DNA from 3 places in the Pseudoalteromonas sp. SA25 genome. Region 1 is predicted to be linked to each of the others. Evidence: predicted binding sites of a transcription regulator. Region 1 holds the regulator's gene; each other region holds the start of a gene.

Region 1 (2,280 bases):
AAGGTAAAATATCGATAGACGATAACGATATTACTCTTTTACCTATGCATAGTCGTGCTAGATTAGGCATTGGCTACTTACCGCAAGAGTCTTCAATATTCAGAAAGCTGACTGTTTATCAAAACTTAATGGCCATTTTAGAAACGCGCAAAGAGTTAAATAAACAAGCTAGAGAAGACACTCTCGATAAATTATTAGATGAATTTAGCATACAACACATTCGCGATAGCCAAGGTATGGCATTGTCAGGTGGCGAACGTCGTCGTGTTGAAATAGCACGTGCGCTGGCAGCAGATCCTAAATTTATATTACTGGATGAACCATTTGCAGGTGTTGACCCTATTTCGGTATTAGACATAAAGAAAATAATAGAACATCTTAAAAATCGTGGGATTGGTGTATTAATTACCGATCATAACGTAAGAGAAACCCTTGATGTTTGTGAAAAAGCCTACATTGTTTCTCATGGGGAGCTGATTGCATCAGGTACTCCAGAACACGTATTAAATGATAAAACAGTACGCGATGTTTACTTAGGCGAGCAATTTAGGCTGTAACATTTACGCCATGTCTTTAAGCATCTGCTAGTATTAATTATAACAACATAAAAGGATTGTTAGAGATACATGAGGCAATCACTACAGCTGCGCATGGGCCAGCAACTTACAATGACTCCACAGCTGCAACAAGCTATTCGTTTGTTGCAACTCAGTACATTGGATCTCCAGCAAGAAATACAAGAAGCTCTCGACAGCAACCCGCTATTAGAGGTTGAAGAAGCAGACTATTCAGAAGACGCTGCAGGTAAAAACGAGCAAAAAGCAGATACAGATGACATAACTGTTAGCGCATCTGCCGATGATGCTCCAAGCGAATACGAACAAGATAGTGGTGAAGCACTTGCAAAAGACACGCTAAGTGACGACATGGCTATGGATGTTAGTTGGGATGAGTACATGAGTGCCGCCCCAGCAGCATCATCGGGTCCGATGCCTGAAGACGAATCAATATACCAAGGTGCCTCTACTGAAACGCTCCATGAGTATTTAATGTGGCAGTTACAACTAACGCCATTTAGCCCTACAGACGAAGCTATTGCTATTGCTATTGTAGAAGCCGTCGATGATTCAGGTATTTTAACACTAAGCTGCGAAGAGATTTTAGAAAGCTTTAATCAAGAAAACGAAGATGATAACGAAGTCGAACTTGATGAAATTGAAGCTGTATTAAAACGCATCCAGCTGTTTGATCCTGTTGGTATTGCTGCACGTAGTTTACAAGAGTGTTTGTGTATTCAGCTTAACCAGTTTGATAAAGAAACACCTTACATTAATGAAACAAAAATGATTTTAACCGAGCATATTGATTTATTAGCTGCTCGTGACTATCGTACATTAATGAAGAAAACTAAGCTCAAAGAAGAAGAGCTTAAAGAAGTAATGACATTAATACATACTCTTAGCCCTAAACCTGCAGATACTATTGTAAGAGAAGAGTCTGAGTATGTTATTCCTGATGTGTCAGTTAAAAAAATTAAAGGCCGCTGGGTTGTTGAGTTAAACCCAGATAGCATGCCTAAAATTCGTGTTAATAGCCAATACGCGGCAATGTCTCGCACTGTAAAATCCAGTGGTGACAGCCAGTTTATTCGCTCGCATTTACAAGAAGCTAAATGGTTTATTAAAAGCTTAGAAAGTAGAAACGACACGCTATTAAAAGTAACAAATTGTATTGTTAAGCAACAACAAGGCTTTTTTGAACACGGTCCTGAAGCCATGAAACCAATGGTTTTAAATGATGTTGCTGAAATGGTAGAAATGCACGAATCAACAATTTCGCGCGTAACAACCCAAAAGTATATGCACACACCCCGTGGTATATTTGAGCTTAAATATTTTTTCTCAAGCCATGTAAGCACCGAAAACGGTGGTGAATGTTCATCTACAGCAATCCGTGCGCTTATCCGAAAATTAATCGCAGCAGAAAACTCAGCAAAACCATTGAGTGATAGCAAAATAGCGGATATATTGGCTGAGCAAGGAATTAAAGTAGCGAGACGTACAATCGCAAAATACCGCGAATCTCTGGCTATTCCACCGTCAAATCAACGTAAAAGTTTGATTTAAGACGCAAAAAAAGAGGGTAATGCTTATGCAACTAAACTTAACTGGTCGTCACGTAGAATTAACCGATTCACTAAGAGACTATATTAATACCAAATTTGCGAAGCTAGAAAGACACTCTGATCATATTAATAATGTTCATGTCATTCTCGATGTA
Region 2 (2,280 bases), on a different contig from region 1:
ACCAAATCGCGTTATTGAGCTGGAAAGTACCCGAGCCCAAGGGCTCAAAGAATAATCGGTCATACGTAATTTTATCTCTTAGCTGTGTGCTTAAATATAAAGAAGGCAATGCGCATGTATAAACATACCATTTTCCCAGATTTTAGCATTTTTCTCCTACCACTACCCATGTTGTGCGATAAAAACAGAATTTTTCATGTTTGATTTTGCTCATCTCTTAAACTCATCATTTCAGCAATAAATTATTTAGTGTAAAATGCCCCGCTTTATTATCTCCAAAATACGAGTAGCGCACATGCAAACCAATATGCCAGATATAGCAGACACTGCACCCGCTTTACAAACAGGTAAATTAGACTGGGTTGGCATGGGCGAAATCGAACTGCCATTTATTTTTGAGTCACGAGACTTATCTCCAGTTACAGTAAATGCCAAAGCTCGTGCATTTGTAAATTTGCATAAAGAAGATGCCAAAGGCATTCATATGTCACGTCTATTTTTAGCACTTGACCTGCTTTCAACTGAGCAGCAAGTCAATCCGCAAACAATAGCGCAAGCACTCGATACTTTTATAACTAGCCACGAAGGGCTGAGCGATAAAGCACAAATTGAATTTAAATTTGAATTACCGCTACGCCGTAAATCACTATTAAGTGGTAAAGCGGGCTGGAAAAGCTACCCAGTTGTACTTACCAGTACAATTGAAAATAACATTATTAGCTACGAGCTAACCGTAGATGTTACCTATTCTTCAACATGCCCTTGCTCTGCAGCACTTGCACGCCAGCTTATACAAAACGCGTTTAACGAAAAGTTTAACCAAGAAACCTTAAGCCAAAAAGATGTGCACGAATGGCTAGGCACTACACAAGGCATAGTTGCTACACCTCACTCGCAGCGCTCTATTGCCAACGTAAAAGTAAAGCTTGATAGCAATATTCAAGAATTTGACGTAGTGACTCTAATAAACACCCTCGAAGCTGAACTTAAAACACCGGTACAAGCGGCAGTAAAACGCGAAGACGAGCAAGAATTTGCCCGTTTAAATGGTCAAAACCTTATGTTTTGTGAAGATGCAGCGCGTAAAATTAAAGCGTTGTTGGAAACAGATAATTACAGCGATTACTGGCTGCAAATAAACCATTATGAATCACTCCATGCACACGATGCTGTAGCTATTGCGGTTAAAGGTATTGAAGGTGGATACAAAGCTTAATAGCTACATAGTTTTAGCTTTTATAAACAGTTGGTAATTATTTTATAACTCATACTTTTTAGGCACGTAAATTGCTTTATTTGAGCAGTGTCAATTTGTTGTTATGGAGTTACCGTATGGAATTCGCTTTATTATTAATTCTAGTATTAGTTGTCGGGGCTTCTGTTGTTGCGTCAAAATTTAATGACGATGGCGGAAACCCGTATCCTTTTACCCGCAAGCAAACTGTTTTTACGCAGGTTGAAGGCGCTTTTTTAAATCTTCTCGAGCGTGCTGTAGGCGATCAATATAAAATTGTTAGTCGCGTTAAGCTAATTGACGTTATTGACTGTAAGCAAGGTCTTTCTATTAAATCTAAACGTGCTGCTTTAGCTAAAGCTAAAAATAAGCAACTCGACTTTGTATTAATCGATAAAGAAAAACTAACTATTGTTGCGGCCGTTGACCTAGTTAACAATGCTAATAAAGATGGTCACAAAGCTCAACGCGACTGGTTTGTAAACGGTGCACTAGAGTCTGCGGGCATTCCACATATTCGTATGAAAGTTAAATCAGGCTACCGTCCTTCTGAAGTACGCGATGCAATTATGTTTAAACTTGGTAAGCCTGCAGCAACACAAACGCAGCGCCCTGTTCGTAATCGCTCACATAAGCCAGCGGTACTTTCACCTTCTCAAGCCAAAGCACAAACAACTGCTTTAGCTGAAATTTAAAAACCAAATTAAATACTCTCCTAAAAAGTATTTAAAGCGAGCTCATAAACAAGCTCGCTTTTTTGTTTTTTATTGCTAACTTCACGTATAATCAAGTGATTCAAACTCAGGAATTAAACATTATGAATGTTGGTATTATTGGCGCAATGGAGCCAGAAGTTAAAATTTTACGTGAAGCGATGCAAAACCCACAAATTTTAACTAAAGCAGGTTTCACTTTTTATACTGGTGAATTGGCTGGTAACACAGTAACACTTGTTCAATCTGGTATTGGTAAAGTAGCATCAACAATTGCAACTACCTTACTAATTGACAACTTCAAACCTGATTGCGTAATTAACACAGGCTCTG
Region 3 (2,280 bases), on a different contig from region 1:
ATTGATTTATCAATAAGGCTTTTTTAATGTCCTTTATTCTTAAATTTCGTCATAAATAATATCAATTTTCTTAATAATGTAAGCCCCCTTAATAAATAATTAAGAGGGCTCTATTAATATTAAATATCCGTTTGATTATTACTACTTTCAATTAAGTGTTTAATCATCTCTTCCGATTGATTTTGTACATCAACCGCAGGTGCTGCTGCATCAATGCTTCCCCCGCTTTGGGCTGGAGTATAAGCAATTGCAGAGCCTTCATCCTCAACCAGTGTATTTAGCGCTATAAGCTGCTCTGCATCTTCATCAATGATTACGTCATTAATATTAAGCGGTTTTGCACCGTTTGATCTGGTGTTGATAGACCACTCAAGTTACCTAAATCAATCGTGTCAGTACTTAATACGTTGTTGCTTGAAAGCAGGTAAAACCTTTGTTATTGAACGATCTAAAATAAGTGGCAATAAAATACATCTGTTGAGCACTACGCAATCTGCTTAAAAATTAATCCTAACAACAGCATAGCACTCAATATAAGAGGATAAGATATTTTGAATAACTTTTTTAATGATTAGTAATAAGTTACTTTTTTAACTTCGCGTGGCTTTACTTCACCTATGTATAAATCGTGCACACGCTTCATATTAAGCTCAAGCTCGGTCACGTAAGTGTCATCTACTGCGTAAGTTTTAATTATTTGTGCACCTTTAATAAGCCCCTGCACTTTACTTTCTAAGTAATCGTCTTGAGCAATTGAACCTTCCACCGTTGTTCCGGCGGTAATTTTTTGCCCATATACTTGCTCAGTAAGCTCGCGGTAAGCCTCAAGCTTAGAAGCCTTAATTGCCATAAGTTGTTTTTGCGACGCGTTAGCGCCTTTTTGCAAGCTAATAGGTGCATACCCTATCGCTTTTAAAACGGGGTAATTATTTGGCTCTACATATTTATATTCAACATGCTTATCAAAAACGCTGCTACAACCACCTAAGGTTAAACACCCAAGTGTAATAAGTAATGAAATTGCTCGCATAGCATTTAGCCCTTGTATAGTAATTAGCAGTACATATGCACGTTTAATGCCATTTATAGCATTACTAATAATTACCAAATAACATTGGTACAGTCCTTGCTATACCTGGTTAATAGCTAACGTTTAATTGGAGTAAAAGTATGAAGTCGTTTTTATCATTGGCATTTGCAGGGTTAAGTGCAACGGCATTATTAACTTTCTCCCCTTTTACTAAAGCGCAGTGGTATGAATCAACAGGCCATGCGAACGTTCAAAATGGTGATACGAGCGCAGCTAAATCTGCCGCTATAAAAGATGCGATTACACAAGCGCTAGTGTTCTCTGGCGCACGGGTTAGCTCTGTACAAACCCTGGTAGATGGCGTGTTAATGCAAGATCAGCTAAAAATTAGCAGCCACGGCGAAATTCAAAAAATTGAACTGATCAGCGAAAATAAATACGACAATAAATTTGCCGTTACATTACGACTCGATATTTTTTCTCAAACAGAGCAATGCCCACAAAATAGTTTTAATAAGTTTGTGGCCGTTACACAAAGCCAACTTGTTCATCGTGAACACGCCAAAATGGGTCAAATATTTGACGTAAGCAAAGCGATTAGCAAAAATATTTTTACTTCCCTGCAAAAATCAAAAATGAGCGCAGTACCTATTGCTTACTATAATAATGCAATAAGCGTTGATAAATACTTTTCGCAGCAGCACGACTATTCAAATGCCCAATTAGAAGAAATATCTTCGCGCAGTAACGCTCAATATGTTCTGCTTAGCCAAATAACCAGCCTTTCGACTAGCGACAAACTCAATAACGATTATGCATTTTGGCAAGACGAGGCGTATGAGCGCAGTTACAACATTGAGTTTGCACTGTTTGATGGCACTACCTATGAGCAACTTTGGCAAAATAGTTACCATACTCAAGCAATTTGGCCATTTGAAAAAACAACCATAGTTGATGTTAATAGTGATAGATTTTGGCAATCGCCTTATGGGCAAAGCATAACCGATATCAACCAAGCAGTAAGTTATGACATTCAAGCAGCCATGGCGTGTTTACCTACTCAAGGTAAAATAATGCATATGGAAAATAGCAAAATCGTTATTAACTTGGGTAAAGCTCATGGGTTAAAAAAAGGCCAAATGCTAAGCATTGCGCACCATAACTATTTAACCGACGCGGCAGGTAATGTTATGCCGCACACCATCACCACGCTTAATAAAATTCGCGTAGAGCAGCTTTATCAGCAAACC

What was found. Region 1 encodes sigma-54, which starts transcription at its own class of promoters, with help from an activator protein. Its sites were predicted from a motif close to GTTGGCACGNNNNTNGNNT; they were not measured.
Region 2: GQR45_RS09820 (DUF2726 domain-containing protein) is a predicted target of sigma-54. The motif match lies at 1,275-1,293, and genes of this name have one in related genera.
Region 3: GQR45_RS16020 (flagellar assembly protein FlgT) is a predicted target of sigma-54. The motif match lies at 1,114-1,132, and genes of this name have one in related genera.

What each region holds. Positions count from the first base shown of each region.
Region 1 covers NZ_WTKV01000001.1:60,325-62,604, forward strand. Annotated here, with positions in the region: gene lptB (LPS export ABC transporter ATP-binding protein) at 1-557, shown strand, start outside; gene GQR45_RS00330 (RNA polymerase factor sigma-54) at 627-2,126, shown strand; gene hpf (ribosome hibernation promoting factor) at 2,152-2,280, shown strand, end outside.
Region 2 covers NZ_WTKV01000009.1:168,842-171,121, forward strand. Annotated here, with positions in the region: gene arcB (aerobic respiration two-component sensor histidine kinase ArcB) at 1-63, opposite strand, end outside; gene folE2 (GTP cyclohydrolase FolE2) at 296-1,216, shown strand; gene GQR45_RS09820 (DUF2726 domain-containing protein) at 1,333-1,929, shown strand; gene mtnN (5'-methylthioadenosine/S-adenosylhomocysteine nucleosidase) at 2,052-2,280, shown strand, end outside.
Region 3 covers NZ_WTKV01000021.1:16,240-18,519, forward strand. Annotated here, with positions in the region: gene GQR45_RS16015 (LPP20 family lipoprotein) at 572-1,030, opposite strand; gene GQR45_RS16020 (flagellar assembly protein FlgT) at 1,171-2,280, shown strand, end outside.